3 regions of the Aeromonas dhakensis genome follow, and region 2 is predicted to be linked to each of the others. Evidence: predicted binding sites of a transcription regulator. Region 2 holds the regulator's gene; each other region holds the start of a gene.
The links. Region 2 encodes LexA, which represses DNA repair genes until DNA is damaged. Its sites were predicted from a motif close to ANCTGTNTNNNNANACAGNT; they were not measured.
Positions count from the first base shown of each region.

Region 1: a site for LexA is predicted at 2,394-2,413, ahead of dinB (DNA polymerase IV). Genes of this name have one in related genera too.
Region 3: a site for LexA is predicted at 3,833-3,852, ahead of ruvA (Holliday junction branch migration protein RuvA). Genes of this name have one in related genera too.

Region 1 is NZ_CP023141.1:4,426,584-4,432,552, forward strand. Features, by position in the region: gene CK627_RS20410 (methyl-accepting chemotaxis protein) at 1-1,270, opposite strand, end outside; gene dinB (DNA polymerase IV) at 1,339-2,391, opposite strand; gene CK627_RS20420 (hypothetical protein) at 2,523-2,744, shown strand; gene nqrM ((Na+)-NQR maturation NqrM) at 2,823-3,047, opposite strand; gene CK627_RS20430 (FAD:protein FMN transferase ApbE) at 3,059-4,099, opposite strand; gene nqrF (NADH:ubiquinone reductase (Na(+)-transporting) subunit F) at 4,103-5,326, opposite strand; gene nqrE (NADH:ubiquinone reductase (Na(+)-transporting) subunit E) at 5,344-5,940, opposite strand; gene CK627_RS20445 (NADH:ubiquinone reductase (Na(+)-transporting) subunit D) at 5,944-5,969, opposite strand, start outside.
Region 2 is NZ_CP023141.1:941,441-947,409, forward strand. Features, by position in the region: gene plsB (glycerol-3-phosphate 1-O-acyltransferase PlsB) at 1-870, opposite strand, end outside; gene lexA (transcriptional repressor LexA) at 1,075-1,698, shown strand; gene CK627_RS04685 (hypothetical protein) at 2,145-2,432, shown strand; gene CK627_RS04690 (SCO family protein) at 2,643-3,269, shown strand; gene CK627_RS04695 (MATE family efflux transporter) at 3,259-4,680, shown strand; gene trmL (tRNA (uridine(34)/cytosine(34)/5-carboxymethylaminomethyluridine(34)-2'-O)-methyltransferase TrmL) at 4,709-5,179, opposite strand; gene CK627_RS04705 (ATP-binding protein) at 5,248-5,969, opposite strand, start outside.
Region 3 is NZ_CP023141.1:32,908-38,876, reverse strand. Features, by position in the region: gene CK627_RS00240 (proline--tRNA ligase) at 1-1,524, opposite strand, end outside; gene CK627_RS00235 (methyl-accepting chemotaxis protein) at 1,660-3,669, opposite strand; gene ruvA (Holliday junction branch migration protein RuvA) at 3,907-4,521, shown strand; gene ruvB (Holliday junction branch migration DNA helicase RuvB) at 4,530-5,540, shown strand.

The DNA.
Region 1 (5,969 bases), 1.4 Mb from region 2:
ACCACTTGGCCAGCTCGCCTATCTCGTCGTCACGGCGCAGCTCGATGCGCTGGGTGAGATCCCCCTCGCCGCTGGCAATGTCCTTGAGGCGGGCCACCACGGCGCGGATGGGGGCCACTATCTGGTGGGCCATCAGCCAGATGCAGATCAGCGCCACCGCCGAGATGAGGCCACCGATGAGCAGCTGGGTCATCACGCTGCGGCTGGCCTGGCCGGAGAGATCGTCCTGCAGCTGAAGGGCCGAGGCGAGCACCACGCTGCGCGGCAGCTCGATGTAGATGCCCCATTTCTGTTCCGTACCGCGCATCTTGACCGGTACGAAGGTCTGCAGCAGGTTGCCGTCCGGACTCCAGCGACTGGCCACCTGCCCCTGGCCCAGCCAGCCCTGCAAGGCGGCCGTCAGGGTCTGATACTGCTGACCGAGCGGACTGCCCAGGGTGACGTCGAAGCCGTCCACCCCGGCAACACGGCCCTGACTGCTCACCAGCAGCACCTTGCCCTGCCCCTCATAGAGCTCCTGATCCATCTCCTTGACCAGACTCTGCAGCGCGGTCAGCGAGATATCGACCCCGACCATGCCGAGCAGCTTGTCTTGCTCCAGCAGAGGCACTGTCACCGAGGTCATCAATACCTTTTGCGACCCCACATCGTCCAGATAAGGCTCCAGCAGACAGAGGGCCTTGCTGCGAATGCTGCAGCGATACCACTCGTTCTCCACCCCGCCGGCCGCGGTCGGGCTCTCGTCCGCCAGCACGGATTCGTCCTGCACCTCGGGTTCAATCTTGCCGTCGACCCGCGCCCAGTAGGTGGAGAAACGCCCCTGATCGTTGGAGCCCAGCGCGCTGGAGCCGTGGTAGTTGCTGTCTTCGCCGTCGAGCTGGTCCGGCTCGAACACCGCATAGACGCCGAGCAGGTGATCGGAGGAGGCGGCCGCGTCATGCAGTTGCTGGTTGACGGCGGTACGCAGTGATTCGGAGGAGCCGAAATTGTCGGCCGCGTTCTTGCGCTGGAACAGGATCCCCTGGCCCAGCAGGGTTGCCCGGAAGTAGGCCTCGTCCAGATAACTGGTCACCTTGGCCGCCTGCTCCGAGCCCATCGCCTTCATCCAGTTTTCGGCCGCACTCTGGGCTTCCGCCGTGGTAGAAGTCAGCACCTGATCCTGCATGTTGGCAGCACTGAAGAGAGAAGAGGCCACCAGGGCACCGGCACTGGCCAACAAACAACAACCGGCGATCAGGGTGATCCGCCCCTGAACAGAAAGAGAACTCATGCCACCATTTCCTAGCTTCATACTGATGTGATCAGTGTATCGGTTTTAGAAACAAAAACTTAACCTTATCACGCTAAATCCAGGGCAAGTTGGTTCACTTCGCCGGCCGCCGGCAGGCCGACCACCAATCCCAGTAGCCGAATGGGTTTGCCCTGTGCCCGCAGCAAACCTTCGTGCAACAGATCGTGAAACCGCTCCGGCTGGTAACCCCCGCGCCGGTAGACGGTGGTCTGCTGGAAATCGGCAAACTTGAGCTTGATCCCCTGCCCCATCAACTGCTCCTTGCCGTGGCTGGCCGAGAATCGCTGCTCCAGCTCGGGAATGAGCCTGCTCAGTACCTGCCAACAGGCGGCCTCATCCAGCACGTCGCTGGCCAGGGTGGTCTCCACCCCTATGGTCTTGCGCACCCGCTGGGCCTGTACCGGCTGCTCGTCGTGGCCCCAGATCCGCCCGGCCAGCATCTCCCCGAGCTTGCCGAAACGGGCTATCAGCTCCTCGTTGCCGAGCTGACGTGCATCTTCGCAGGAGTAAAGGCCGAGCGACTCCAGCCGATCCGCGGTCTTGCGACCGATGCCGGGCAGCTTGCCGAGGGGCAGCTGGCGCACGAACTCATCCACCTCCTGCGGGCGGATCACGAACAGGCCGTCCGGCTTGCGCTGCTCGGAGGCGAGCTTGGCCAGAAACTTGTTCGGCGCCACCCCGGCCGAGGCGGTCAGCCCCAGTTCGGCATTGATCGCGGCGCGGATCTCGCGGGCCATCAGGGTGGCACTGCCGCCACAGCAGGGGCTCATCGTCACGTCGAGATAGGCCTCATCGAGGGAGAGCGGCTCCACCTGCTCGGTGTAGCGCAGAAAGATGGCCCGCAGCTGGCGGGAGACCTCCTTGTAGACCGCCATCCGGCCGGGAATGAGCACCAGCGGCGGGCAGAGCTTGCGTGCCAGCGCGCTCGGCATGGCGGAGCGCACCCCGAAGCGGCGCGCCACATAGTTGCAGGTCGAGATGACACCGCGCCTGTCCGCCGAGCCGCCGATGGCCAGCGGTACCTCGCGCAGGGCCGGGTTGTCCCGCATCTCTACCGCGGCATAGAAGCAGTCCATGTCGATGTGAATGATCTTGCGCATACCACTGTACGAATAAACAGGTGACCTGCCTATGCTAACCCAGCCCTGCCATTTCTGCCATCGGCATGAAATGACCGGCAGACATAGACTCTTAAGGCACCATTTATAATCCATCGCACAAGGAGAATGAGATGAAGGGAGTCTGGCCGGGGTTGGCTCTGGGGCTCTGCCTGCTGCTGCCGCAGCAGAGCACTGGCAAGGACAATCCGACCGCCGAGTGTAGCTGGTTGCACGAGCGCATCGAGGCGCTGGAAAAGGCCATCAAACAGGGAGACGAGCTGGGTACGCAGGAGGAGCTGGCACGCTGGCGGGCCGAATTCAACAAGAAGGAGTGCCAGCGCTACGACTACTGAGCGCTCGCCATAAAGAACGGGCTGACCCAAGGGTCAGCCCGTTTTGCTTTCGACATGGGTGCGAGTGCCCCTGCCCGCTCAGATGATCCGGTTCTCGGCCAGCATCTTGCGACGGGCCTCTTCCTTGGCCATCTTCTTCTTGCGGTTGTCGCAGGGTTCCGGGCAATCACACTCTTTTTCGATACCTATGCTGCCAAGTCCGCCACAGGAGCCGGAGATGGTCTTCTTCTGGAAGATGTAGCCGATGGCCATGGCCACCACCACCACCAGAAACACCCCGAAGGTGATCAAAAAAATCTGCATGTTACCGCCCCTTATTTTCTAACCAGATACTGTTTGAAGGCATCGGAGTAAGACTCCTCGAAACCCTCATCCGTCTTGGTGATCACGAAAATGGCCAGCCCCCGCTCCTTGGCGTAGGCCAGGCTCTTCTCGGGTCCGAGCACCATGAACACGGTCGCCAGCCCGTCTGCAGTCATGCAGGAGGGGTGGATCACGGTCACCGACACCATCCGGTGCTGAATAGGCTTGCCGGTCATGGGATCGATGGTGTGGGAGAAGCGCTTGCCGTCCAGCTCGTAATAGTTGCGGTACTCGCCCGAGGTCGCCACCCCGTTGTCGCCCGCCACTATCACCTCCTGCACCGAGCCGGCGTTGGCCGTCGGTTTCTCGATGGCGACGCGCCAGGGGTGACCCTTGCCGTTGACGCCATTGATCCGCAATTCGCCGCCGATCTCAACCAGATAGTTGCGCGAACCCAGGGACTCCAGATACTCGGCCACCTTGTCGACGCCAAAGCCCTTGGCAATGGCGGAGAGATCCACGTAGAGATCCGGGATGTCCTTTTGCAGGGTATCGGCATCGACGGAGGTGATCACGTGCAGATTGCCGAGCCCGGTCTTCTGGCGGGTCTGGGTGATCAGCTCGTCAGACGGCGTCTTGGTCGGGCGCGCGTCGGGTCCGAAGCCCCACAGATTGACCAAGGGGCCGACGGTGACGTCCAGCGCCCCGCGGCTCTCACGGCCAATGTGAATGGCCTCGGTCACCACCCGCGCGGTATCGCGGGAGACCACCACGGGCGTCGAGCTGCGGTGCTGGTTGAAGCGCGACAGCTCGGAGTCCGGCCGGTAGGTCGACATCTGATCGTTCACCCGCTCCAGCAGTACATCGACCTCGGCCTGGAACTTGGCGGGATCGGTGATGACGTTGTCCGCCACCTTGATGGAGTAGTAGGTACCCATGGTGCTGCCGGTGATGTGAATTTCCGGCTTCGATTGGACCGTTTGTTCCTGACCGCACCCAGTCAAGAAAAAGGCTAGCCCGAAGGCTAGCCAGGTCTTTACAACACTGTGCATTGATTAACCACCAAAGTCATCCAGCAGGATGTTCTCGTCTTCAACGCCGAGGTTTTTCAGCATGTTGATGACGGCAGCGTTCATCACGGGAGGACCGCACATGTAGAACTCGCAATCTTCCGGCGCCTCGTGGTTCTTGAGATAGTTCTCGAACAGCACGTTGTGGATGAAGCCGGTGTAGCCGTCCCAGTTGTCTTCCGGTTGCGGATCAGACAGGGCCACGTGCCACTGGAAGTTGTCGTTCTCGGCCTGCAGCATGTCGAAGTCTTCGACATAGAACATCTCGCGCTTGGAACGGGCACCGTACCAGAAGCTCATCTTGCGCTTGGTCTTCAGACGGCGCAGCTGATCGAAGATGTGAGAACGCATCGGCGCCATACCGGCACCACCACCGATGAACACCATTTCCGCGTCGGTGTCCTTGGCGAAGAACTCGCCGAACGGACCGGAGATGGTCACCTTGTCGCCCGCCTTCAGGCTGAAGATGTAGGAGGACATCTGGCCGGGAGGGGCAGTCCAGTTGCTGGGCGGCGGGGTCGCGATCCGCACGTTCAGCATGATGATGCCGAACTCTTCCGGATAGTTGGCCATGGAGTAGGCACGGATGATCGGCTCGTTGACCTTGGACTCCAGCTCGAAGATCTTGAAGCGATCCCAGTCACCGCGATATTCGGTGGGAATATCGAAGTTCTTGTACTGCACGTGGTGGGCAGGCGCTTCGATCTGGATATAACCACCGGCGCGGAACGGCACGCTCTCGCCATCGGGGATCTGCAGCTTGAGCTCCTTGATGAAGGTGGCCTTGTTGTCATTGGAGATGACGGTACATTCCCACTTCTTCACGCCGAAGATCTCTTCCGGCAGCTCGATGTCCATGTCGGAACGAACGGTGACCTGACAGGCCAGACGCTCGCCGTGACGGGCTTCGCCCTTGCTGATGTGATCCAGCTCGGTCGGCAGGATGTCGCCGCCGCCGGATTTCACCCGTACCTTGCACTGACCACAGGAGCCGCCGCCGCCGCAGGCGGAGGAGACGAAGATACCGCTGCCGGCCAGCACGCCGAGCAGCTTGCCACCCGCCGGGCTGGTCACAGCCTTGGCCGGGTCGCCGTTGATGCTGATTGTCACGTCACCGGCGGTCACCAGCTTGGACTTGGCGAACAGAATGACTGCCACCAAGGCCAGCAGGATCACGGTGAACATGACCACACCCAGAATAATTTCCATCTATATTTCCTTTCCGATTACAGGGAAATACCAGAGAAGGACATGAAGCCCAGCGCCATCAGACCCGCGGTGATGAAGGTGATGCCGAGACCACGCAGGCCTTCCGGAACATCGGAGTACTTCATCTTCTCGCGGATCCCCGCCATCGCCACGATGGCAAGCATCCAGCCGGCTCCAGAACCCACGCCATACACCACGGACTCAACGAAGTTGTAGTCACGCTGCACCATGAAGGAGACGCCACCGAAGATGGCGCAGTTCACTGTGATGAGCGGCAGGAAGATACCGAGGGCGTTGTAGAGGGCCGGGAAATACTTGTCCAGCGCCATCTCCAGGATCTGTACCAGGGCCGCAATCACCCCGATGAAGGTGATGAAGCTCAGGAAGCTCAGATCCAGACCGGACACCAGGGCACCGTCTTTGAGCACGTAGTTGTAGATCAGGTTGTTGGCCGGCACGGCCACGGTCTGAACCACGATAACGGCGACACCCAGGCCCATGGCGGTCTTGACCTTCTTGGACACCGCCAGGAAGGTACACATCCCCAGGAAGAAGGAGAGCGCCAGGTTCTCGATGAAGATCGAGCGAATCAACAGACTGATATAGTGTTCCATACCTTAATCCTTCGCCTCCACCTGCTTGG
Region 2 (5,969 bases):
GCCGTTGACCGACAGGCCGCGATAGAGCTTGTTCCACAGCCAGCCGAGGAAGCTCTCGCCGAGCCGGATCAACCGGTAGGAGAAGTTGGAGGCGATCTCGTCCATGTAGCCATGAGCCCGTTTCTGGGCTTTATCGAGGCTGATCCCCTCGCGCTGGGCCTCCTCCTCGATGGCCTGCTGGATCACGCCAGAGTCGAGCAACTGCTTGAACAGCAGGTTGCGGTTGGGCAGCTTGGGCCCGGTGGCGGCCAGCTGCTGGCGGCTGAAGTGGGTGCGGGCCACCCGCGCCAGCTTGTGGGCGATGGCCTCGTCGGTGCCGTGCTTGTCCGCCATGTAGCGCAGGGAGAGCGGCGGAGAGAAGCGCACCAGGTTCTCGCGTCCTTTCAGGATCACGATCAGCGCCTTCTTGAGGCGGTTCGGTGCCAGGCTGCTGATGATGTTCCAGCCGGAGGCCTCCTCGCCTTCCCGACCCGGGGCACGGCCCCAGAACAGGGTGACGGGCACCACCTGGATGTCCAGCGCCGGATCCTGCTTGTGCAAATCCAGCAACTGGTGGAACTCCTGCAGGAAGGGGAGCGGCTTGCTGCGCTTGCCGAACAGGGGAGGCGGACGATCCAGACAGACATAGCGCGGCAGCAGCTGGCCGTTCAGCTCCAGCGGCGTGAAGGGGCCGGGCAGACCGAGATCCTCGCAGCACTGCTGCAGGGTCATCAGGTCGGTGATCGAGCTGGTCTTCAGGGCATAGACGATGGGTCTGGCCGGATCCAGCTTGAGTTCCGTGATGGGGTTTTCCGGCAGGCTCTTGTGATTGACCAAGCCGCTGACCGGCCATTGCAAGATGGCTCTGGAAATCTTCTGTCCAATGGACATGTGCGTCTGCTCTCCAAAAAAATGCGGCGTGAGCATAGCAAATCACCGACTGCTTGTCGCCGAGAGGTACGATGAGTCGGCTGCGCGGGATCAAAACCATGGCAAATGAACAGAGGGGCGCGACAAATGTCAGCTGCGGCTTGCCTTGGCCACTGCACTGTATATACTGCCAGTGTGCTGTATAAAAAGACAGGTGCCCATGCTATGAAACCCCTTACTCCCCGCCAGGCCGAAGTGCTGGAGTTGATCAAGGCGAACATGAACGAGACCGGCATGCCGCCGACTCGCGCCGAGATTGCCCAGAAGCTTGGTTTCAAGTCGGCCAACGCGGCCGAGGAACATCTGAAGGCCCTGGCCAAAAAGGGGGTCATCGAGATCATGCCGGGCACGTCCCGCGGCATCCGCCTGCTGCTCGAAGAGGAAGAGCAGCTGGAAGAGAGCGGTCTGCCGCTGATCGGCAAGGTGGCTGCCGGCGAGCCCATCCTGGCGCAGGAACACATCGAGAGCCACTATCAGGTGGATCCCGCCCTGTTCCACCCGCGGGCAGACTTCCTGCTGCGGGTACAGGGCATGAGCATGAAGAACATCGGCATTCTGGATGGCGACCTGCTGGCGGTGCACAAGACCCAGGAGGTACGCAACGGTCAGGTGGTGGTGGCGCGGCTCGACGAAGATGTCACCGTCAAACGCTTCCAGCGCAAGGGCAGCCAGGTGTGGCTGCTGCCGGAGAACGAAGAGCTCTCCCCCATCGAGGTGGATCTCGCCAGCCAGCATCTCACCATCGAGGGGCTGGCGGTCGGTGTCATTCGCAACGCCGACTGGATGTAATTCGTGCCAACAGGGCCTCCCATGGGAAGCCTTGTTGTTTCTGCGCTCCTTTCCCCGTGATTTCAATCAGATCCTGATACCCGGCACTTTTGTCTGCGGACGCTCGCCGCAGGCGATTCATTTCAGATATATCATTTGGTAAGGCTGGCTCACTGGCGTGAGCCTCCCCCCGATGCTCGGCAAGACGCGCAGCTTCGCGTCGCTGGTGGCAGGAACCCCGAGGGCAGCAGGGAATAACAAGCGCTTCGCGCCCGGTGCAGGCAGCATGTGTGCCTCGCCCGGGGGCAGAGGCGTCAGCGGGATAGAAGGGAGAGTGGCCAGCAGGGCGCCGGCAGTCGGCACAACAGCGGCACACTCGCGCAGTCGACACGCGGCAGACATCGGGTCGCCCCTTGCGGTGGTGGACGGTGCCGATCGACGTGACCTGTTGATCAAGGAGGACAGGTATGGCTTCAAGCTCGCCATGGGATCCGGGTCTGGCATCGCCCGTTTCTTCCATCACCCGTTTCATCAAGGGTAACCGGATGACCCGTTTCTACGCGCTCTGGGTACACCACAAGGGCGCCTGCTGGACCATCTGGCTGGGGTGCCCGAAGGACAAGATTGTCCGCCTGGTGCGCCTGTTTCACAGCCATCACGAGCAGGGGTTGGCCGATGATCTCTGGACCGCTCCTGTCATCCCGCTGCGCGCCTCGAGCCGCCGCCTGCACGAGCGGCGCCGACAACAACCTTGACCCGTTGCAACAGCCCCACCTCCCGGTGGGGCTGTCGTTTTGGGCGATTCGGCGTCGCTTTGCAGACCCTGGCGTCATCTTCTGACCAAAGTTGGCCAGCGAACGGGCAACCGTGACAAGGGAGTGACCGGCCCGGTGCTCACTGGGTTACAATAGCCCTTTCATTCTGGCCCGGCTGGCGGGCGTGTCGACGTAAAGGGTTTGTTTTTTATGGTGAAACCACGTTACCCCTTGCTGTTTCTGCTGCTGGTCGGGGGCATGATGGGCGGTTTTTACTGGAGCCAGCCCTCCCTGCCCGAGCATGCCGACTACTACCCGGCGGGGCGGGACATCAATCCGTTTGCCTTCACCGATCAGGATGGCCAGCCCTTCGTGCCGGCCAGCCTGACCGGCCACTGGACCTTCCTGTTCGTCGGCTACACCTTCTGTCCCGACATCTGTCCGACCACCCTGGCGGATCTGCGTTCCGTCTATCCCGAGCTGAAAAAGATCGCTCCGAGCAGCCAGGTGGTGTTCATCTCGGCGGATCCCCAGCGGGACGACGTGGCCCGCCTCAAGACCTACACCGCCTTCTTCAACCCGGAGTTCAAGGCGGCGACCGGCCCCCACGACAAGCTGTTTCCCTTCGTGCGCAATCTGGGGCTCATCTACTCCATCGCCGACCAGGGGGAGAAGGATTACCTGATCGACCACTCCGCCTCCATCGTGCTGATCAATCCGGCCGGCAAACTGGAAGCCGTGTTTCGCCCCCGTCTGAGCGAGGACGGGGTGCCCAGGGTGGTGATGGCGAGCATGGTGTCGGACTTTGCCAGGATAGTGCGGCTGGATGGCGAATAGTGATGAGCAACGGACGTCCTCCGGCATGTTGACCCCCGCCTGGTGGCGAGACGGGCGCCGCCATCGCGCCGTGTTTGCCCTCGCCCTGCCCATGGTCTTCTCCAATGTCACCACCCCGCTGTTGGGGCTGGTGGACACCTGGGTGATCGGTCATCTCGGCCAGGCCTGGTTCCTCGGCGGCGTGTCGGTCGGCGCCACTCTCATCAACCTGTTGTTCTGGCTGCTCGGCTTTCTGCGGATGTCCACCACCGGCCTGACCGCCCAGGCCCATGGCGCCAGCAGCCCGGCCGGCCAGCTCGACACCCTGGCCAGGGCGCTGGGTCTCGCCATCACGCTGGGGCTGGCGTTGTTGCTGCTGTTGCTGCCGTTGCTCCCCACCCTCATCGCCCTCAGCGGCGGCTCCACCGAGGTGCAGCACTATGCCGCCGAGTACGTCTCGGTACGGATCTGGAGCGCCCCGGCGGCGCTCTGCAACCTGGTGATCATGGGCTGGTTGCTGGGCATGCAGGATGCGCGCAGCCCCATGCTGCTGCTGATCTTCACCAACCTGGTCAACATGGGGCTTGATGCCTGGTTCGTGCTGGGGCTGGGCTGGCAGGTGAAGGGGGTGGCTGGCGCTTCGCTGCTGGCGGATTACAGCGCGCTCGGGTTGGGACTCTGGCTGGTGAGCCGGCACCTGCGCCGGCTGGCGCCGACGGCGTGGCAGGGGGCCTGGCAGCGCTGGCGCCAGTGGCCCGCGTTGCTGCGACTGTTGGCCCTGAACCGGGACATCTTCATCCGCTCCCTCTGCCTGCAGCTCTGTTTCGCCTTCATGACCCTGCAGGGGGCCAGGCTGGGAGACGTGGCGGTGGCCGCCAATGCGGTGCTGCTCAACTTTTTGATGCTCATCTCCTACGGGCTGGACGGCTTCGCCTATGCGGTGGAGGCCATGGTGGGGCGCGCCATCGGACGTCGGGATCGGCAGGGAGTGCGGGAGGCCATCGGCCTCAACCTCGGCTGGGCGCTGCTGATTGCGCTGGGCTTCAGCCTGCTGTTTGCGCTGGGGGGCAGCCGGCTGATTGGGTACATCACGGATCTGCCGGCGGTGATCGCCGCGGCCAATGCGCAGCTGCCCTGGCTCATCGCCATGCCGCTGCTGGCAGTCTGGTGCTTCCTGCTGGACGGGGTCTTCATCGGGGCGACCCGGGCCCGGGAGATGCGCAACAGCATGCTGGTGGCGGCCCTCGGCGGCTTCTTCCCGGTCTGGTGGCTCTGTCAGGGCTGGGGCGTGGCGGCCTTGTGGGCCGCGATGGCGGCCCTGATGGCGGGGCGGGGACTGACGTTGGGCTGGCTCTGCTGGCAGCTGGAGCGCGATGGTCGGCTGCTCCACTCACCCCATGGGGCGGGGGAGGCGCCGCAGGCCTCCTCCTGAGCCCGCTATCTAGCCAGGCTGATCCGGTTCAGACCTGCAGCGAGCCCGGGTAGCCCAGCTGGCGCCAGCTTTCGTAGACGAATACCGCCACCGCGTTGGAGAGATTGATGCTGCGGCTCTGGGGCAGCATGGGGATACGCAGCCGCTGCTCGAACGGCAGGCTCTCGATGATTTCGATGGGCAGGCCGCGGCTCTCGGGCCCGAACAACAGGGCGTCCCCGGCGGCAAACTGCACTGCCGAATGGGCGGTGCGCCCCTTGGTGGTGCAGGCAAATACCCGCGTCGGCGCCACCGCCGCCAGGAAGGCCTCGAAGTTCGGCCAGCGCTTCACCTCGGCGAACTCGTGATAGTCGAGCCCCGCCCGCTTCACCCGCTTGTCATCCCACTCGAACCCCAGCGGCTCTATCAGGTGCAGCCGATAGCCGGTGTTGGCGCAGAGGCGGATGATGTTGCCGGTGTTGGGCGGAATTTCCGGTTGGTAGAGCACGATGTCGAGCATGACGGCGTCCTGATGGGGCGAAAAGGGCGCCAGCATACCCAGCGCCCGGGCGGATGAAAAGGGCCTGCTCAGCCGATGGGCAGGCGGATGGTGATGGTCAGCCCGGCCGGGTGGTTGCTGCTGGCGCGGATGGTGCCGCCGTGGCGCAGGATGGCCTCCGCGGAGATGGCCAGCCCCAATCCGGTGCCGCCGGTCTTGGCGTTGCGGGCGTCATCCACCCGGAAGAAGGGCAGGAACAGCTGCGGCTGCTGCTCCACCGGTACGCCGGGGCCGTCGTCGCGGATGGTCATCACCCACTCCCGTCCCTCCCGGTACCAGTCCACCTTGATGAACTCGCGGGCATATTTGAGCGCGTTGCGCAGCGGGTTTTCCAGCGCCCGGGCCAGCAGATCGGGCCACATCCGCAGGGAGTCGGTGGGCAGCGGCGGCAACCTGAGCTGCTTGCCGCTCTGGTTTGCCTCGAACATGGCGTCGTCCAGGATGGGCTCCAGCAGATCGGCCAGCGGCATCACCACCGGCGCCTCCACATGTTGCTGCACCCGCGACAGGTCGAGCAGGTCGCCGATCAGCTTGTCGAGCCGGCCTATCTCCGATTCGATCCGGGCCAGCTCGTTGCTGTCACCCTGTTTGCGGCGGATCAACGCCTGCGCCAGCTGGATGCGGGTGAGCGGGCTGCGCAGCTCGTGGGAGATGTCGGAGAGCAGCTGTTTCTGCTTCTGGATCATGTTCTTGAGAGTATCGACCATGTGGCTGACGTGATCCGCCAGCTGGCCTATCTCGTCCCGCCGCC
Region 3 (5,969 bases), 910 kb from region 2:
GTCGACACCGGCGGCCTTCAGCTCGGCGTAGAACTGCTCGGCCAGCTCGGCGACGCGCACGGACTTGTGCATGTTCATCGGCACGATGGCCACTTCGAACGGGGCGATGGCGTCCGGCCAGATGATGCCGTACTGGTCGTTGTTCTGCTCGATGGCGGCCGCCACCAGGCGGGAGACCCCGATGCCGTAGCAACCCATCTCCATGGTGACGGACTTGCCGCCTTCGTTCAGCACGCTCGCCTTCATGGCTTCGGAGTACTTGGTACCCAGCTGGAAGATGTGGCCCACTTCGATGCCGCGTTTGAGCAGCAGCTTGCCCTGGCCGCACGGGCTCGGGTCGCCTTCCACCACGTTGCGCAGGTCGGCAACCTCAAAAGTGGCGATGTCGCGATCCCAGTTGGCACCGGTCAGGTGGAAGCCGGTCTCGTTGGCGCCACAGACGAAGTCAGCCAGGTGGGCGGCGCTGCGATCGGCGATGATGCGACCGGCAAAGCCGACCGGGCCGATGGAGCCAGCATCACAGCCGGCGGCGGCCTTGATCTGCTCGTCGTTGGCGAAGGTCAGCGGGTTGGCGACACCCGGCAGCTTCTCGGCCTTGATTTCGTTCAGCTCGTGGTCGCCACGCAGCACCAGTGCGATGACGGCCTGGTTGCCGTGCTCGTCCGCTTCGCCCAGCACCAGCAGGGTCTTGGCGATGGCGCTCGGGGCCACGCTCAGGAAGGCGGCCACTTCGTCGATGGTGTGGACGTTCGGTGTCGCGACCTTGGTCAGGGCTGCGGTGGCAGCGGCGCGCTCGCCAGCCGGCGCCAGCGCCTCGGCCATCTCGATGTTGGCGGCGTAATCGGAGCTGTCGGAGAAGGCGATCAGGTCTTCACCGCTCTCGGCCAGCACCTGGAATTCGTGGGAGCCGGTACCACCGATGGAGCCGGTATCGGCCTGCACCGGACGGAAGTTCAGACCCATGCGGGTGAACGCTTTGCAGTAGGCTGCGTGCATCTTCTCGTAGGTATCGACCAGGGAGGCCTTGTCGATGTGAAAGGAGTAGGCGTCCTTCATCAGGAACTCGCGGCCACGCATCACGCCGAAACGGGGACGAACTTCGTCGCGGAACTTGGTCTGGATCTGGTACAGATTCAGCGGCAGTTGCTTGTAGCTGTTCACTTCGTAACGGATCAGCGCGGTGATCACCTCTTCGTGGGTCGGGCCCAGCACGAAGGGACGGTTGTGACGGTCGGTCAGACGGCACAGCTCGGGACCGTAGTCATCCCAGCGGCCGGACTCCTGCCACAGCTCGGCGGGTTGCACCACCGGCATGGAGACTTCGATGGCACCAGCATTGTTCATCTCTTCGCGAACAATGTTCTCGATTTTTTTCAGAACCCGCAGACCGGACGGCAGCCAGGCATACATGCCGGAGGCCAGTTTGCGGATCATGCCGGCGCGCAGCATCAGCTGATGGCTGATGATCTCGGCGTCGGACGGGGTTTCCTTGAGAGTGGAAAGCAGATATTGGCTGGTACGCATCGCGGTAGACCTTAGCTAAGACGGGCGGCGGGGCCCTGGATAATTTCAAGAGCGGAATTTTAACAGGACGGGCCCTGCGGCCCAAGGGCTAAATTCGTACGATGGGAGAAAGCGGGGGCGTCGCCCCCGCTGCGGTTAGACCCGAAATTGCGACAGCAACCGCTGTTGCAGCAGGCTGGCCTGATGGAGAGAGGAGGCCAGTTGCAGACACTCCTGCGCCTCCTGCTCGCCAGTCTGGGCCTGCTGGCTGATGCCGGAGACCTTGTCCGAGGTGTGGCTCAGGGTATGGGAGAGCTGGCCGGTGGCGTCCGCCACCTGCTGTACCATGTCCGCCAGGTGGTCGATGGCGCCCTCCACCTTGAACAGGATCTGCTTGGTGTTGTCGGAATCCGCCATGCCCGACTCCACCGTCTTCAGGTTGCGCTGCATCATCAGGTAGGCGGTTTCGGTCTGCTGCTGGATGCTGTTGATCACCTCGTTGATCTCGGCGCTGGAGGAGGCGGTGCGATTGGCCAGGGTGCGCACTTCGTCGGCCACCACCGCAAAGCCGCGGCCCATCTCGCCGGCCCGGGCGGCCTCGATGGCGGCGTTGAGCGCCAGCAGATTGGTCTGCTCGGAAATGCCGCTGATGGTGGAGATGATCTGGCCTATCTGGCTGGCCTGCTCCTTGAGGGCGTTGATGGCGGTGGCGCATTCGCCCACCTCCATCACCACCCGCTGCATGCCAGCGCTGGCGGAGGAGACATACTGACTGCTCTCGGTGGTGAGCTGGCGCACCTCGTTGGCATTTTGCGCCGCCAGGCTGCAGTTGTCCGAGATGGTGGTGGCCACCTGCACCATCTGCTCGCTGTCATGGTGCAGCGCCTGGGCATGTTCGGCCGTCTGGCGGCTGCTCTGGCTGATGGCCTGAACCCGGTTGACCGAGGTGTGCACGTGCTCGCTGATGTGCTGATTGTTGTCCATGGTGGAGCTGATCATCTTCTGCAGCTTCTCGATGAAGCGATCCACGCTGCCGGCCAGCGAGCCGATTTCGTCGTCACGCCTGAGGTTGATGCGGGCGTTGAGATCCCCTTCACCGGCTGCGATGTCCTGCATGCGCCGATTGACTTGCAGCAGGGGCCGCACGATGGCGCGCACCAGCCAGAAGCCGCACAGGGTCACGATCAGCAGGCTGAACAGCAGGCCGCCCAGGATCAGACTCTTGGTATGGTTGATGATGGTGTTGAGCTGACCCACCTGATCCTCGACCGTGGCATCGCCCTTTGCCTCCACGTCGACCAGCAATTTCTTGAGCTGATCGGCGCTGCGCTCATAGCTGGTCAGCTGGCGTTGATATTCGCCAAGGGCTGCCATCCACTGCACCATCAATTGCTGAACCTCGGTTTCCAGCGCCCGATACTGGGTTGCCAGCGACTGGCCGGCAAACTCCCCCTCAGCGGGCACATCAAACAGTCCGCTGGCCAGCATGGCGTCGACCGCCTCCCGGTAGAAGCGGGTCGCCTCCTCCATCTCGCTCTGGATGGCGGGGGTGAGCCCTTCGCTCTGCATCTTCTCCAACGCATAGAGCTGACGCAGGAAGCCTATATTGGCCTCCATGCCGCCATCGGCCGCGTGCCAGCGGGTTGCCAGGCCGCCATTCCAGCTGATGGCCTGATCCGGTGACTGGGTGAGGCTCTCGACCGCGCCATCACCCACCACCTCGAGCTGGGTCGAGAGGCGGGACATGCGTTCAGAGCTGGCGCGCAGCGCCTGATCGAGGCGGGTAAACGTCTGGTAGAGCGCCAGCAGCTGTTCCTGCTGCTGCTGGTAGACCTGATGCTGCTGGTTCATGGTGTTGATGGCGGCGTCATCGATGAGCCGACCTTCGCCCACCCGGCGCATGGCGTCGGCGGTGGCGGTTCTGGCCTGCTGCAGCTCCTGCTCGTTGAGGGACATGCCTCTGAGCATCTTCTGGATGTAGAGCGACTGGTTGCCGAGCTCGATGGAGCCCTCCATGGCGCCGTCTGCAGTCTGCCAGGCGGCACCCAGCACATAGGAGAGCAGATCCGCCAGCCGCTGGCTGCCATACCAGCCGACGACGCCCATGCCCAGCGTGCAGCTGAGCAGAATGGCCAGCCCCAGGTTCGATGTGGTGACGATTTTCATGATTAAGGACCTTCCTTGGCTCCAAACAAACCCAATTTAGTGTTTTATCAGTGGCAACAAAATGCCATGCCAGATGGAAAATAAAGTTGTTGCCCGGCTCGGATCCAAGCATGGCTTGGAACGCACGAATGTGCCGAAAATCCGCTGTGGTCCCGCCGCCCTATGCTGGATACTTATCCAGTTATTCTTTATGCTATGAACCAATTTACAGATAGCTGGTTTGGCGAGGAGAGAGCCGTGATTGGTCGCTTGAGAGGCGTAGTCATTGAGAAACAACCCCCCGAGGTATTGCTGGAGGTCGGGGGCGTGGGCTATGAGGTGCACATGCCCATGAGCTGCTTCTATGATCTGCCCGAGATCGGCAAGGAAGCGGTCATTCACACCCATTTCGTGGTGCGGGAAGACGCCCAACTGCTGTACGGCTTCAATCACAAGCAGGAGCGGGCGCTGTTTCGCGAGTTGATCAAGACCAACGGGGTCGGCCCCAAGCTGGCGCTGGCCATCCTCTCCGGCATGACCGCCACCCAGTTCGTGCTGAGTGTCGAGCGCGAGGAGATAAGCTCCCTGGTCAAGTTGCCAGGGGTTGGCAAGAAGACTGCCGAGCGGCTGGTGGTGGAGATGAAGGACAGGCTCAAGGGGTGGGTCAGCCACGATCTCTTCTCGCCGGCCGAGATCACCCTGCCCGCGAAGGAGAGTGCCCTGTGGGCGCCGGATTCGAGCGAAGAGGCCGCCAGTGCGCTGGTAGCACTCGGTTACAAGCCGCAGCAGGCCAGCCAGATCGTCAGCAAGGTGGCGGTGGATGGCATGTCGGTGGAAGATATCATCCGTGAAGCGCTGCGCAGCCTGGTGTGAGGTAGAGAATGATTGAAGCGGATCGCCTCATTTCCGCCGCTGGCGGGCGTGAGGAAGAAGTCATCGATCGGGCCATCCGGCCCAAGCTGCTGGCCGATTACACCGGCCAGGATCCGGTCTGCGAACAGATGGAGATCTTCATCGCGGCGGCGCGCCAGCGCGGCGAGGCGCTCGATCACCTGTTGATCTTCGGCCCGCCCGGGCTTGGCAAGACCACGCTCGCCAACATAGTGGCCAACGAGATGGGGGTCAACATCAAGACCACCTCCGGCCCCGTGCTGGAGAAGGCCGGCGATCTGGCGGCGCTGCTCACCAACCTCGAGCCGAACGACGTGCTGTTCATCGACGAGATCCACCGCCTCAGCCCTGTGGTGGAGGAGGTGCTCTACCCGGCGATGGAGGATTACCAGCTCGACATCATGATCGGGGAGGGGCCGGCGGCGCGCTCCATCAAGCTCGACCTGCCCCCCTTCACCCTGATCGGCGCGACGACCCGGGCCGGCTCTCTCACCAGCCCGCTGCGGGATCGCTTCGGTATCGTGCAGCGCCTCGAGTTCTACAACGTCAGGGATCTGACCGACATCGTCGCCCGCAGCGCCCGCTGCCTCGGGCTCGACATGACGGAAGACGGCGCGCTGGAGGTGGCGCGTCGCTCGCGCGGGACGCCGCGAATTGCTAACCGTTTGTTGCGCCGGGTACGGGATTTTGCCCAGGTGAAATCCGACGGCCGGATTGACGGACCCATAGCGGCCCGAGCCATGGACATGCTGGACGTGGATAACGAAGGGTTCGACTTCATGGACCGCAAGCTATTGTTGGCTGTCATAGACAAGTTTCTGGGGGGGCCGGTGGGGCTCGACAACCTGGCTGCGGCCATCGGCGAGGAGAAGGACACCATCGAAGATGTGCTCGAACCCTATCTGATCCAGCAGGGCTTCCTGCAACGTACACCCAGAGGGCGGATCGCGACACCAAGAGCTTATGCGCATTTTGGCCTGCAACGGCCAGATGAAGGGTAAAAACAGCTGATTGAACAAAAAACCGCCTTCAAGGGCGGTTTTTTGTTATCCGGGCAAAAAAAGCCCACTGCGGATGCGGTGGGCAAAGACAATTCAGGATGGATGTTCACAGACAGTGAGTGCGTCTGGAGACAGACCGGTAAAAAACGGAATGAGCCGTCGCGAGGCCTCAGAGTCGGTTCATTTGATAGAGCTGAACGAACGAAAGCTTGTAGTAACGGATGGTTTTAGCAACAAACTTTTTCATCTTTAATTCCAATAGACAGGTTCGAAATGTTCATCGAATACGTACCGGGAACCCAGATTGACCGGCCTGTATCCAAGGGTATGCCCTCACTGCGAGGCGCATTGTAGGAGCTCTGTCGGACTCGGACAAACAAGAAAAATTACCCATCTCAGATTAGATTAACTAATCATTTGATGGTCTTG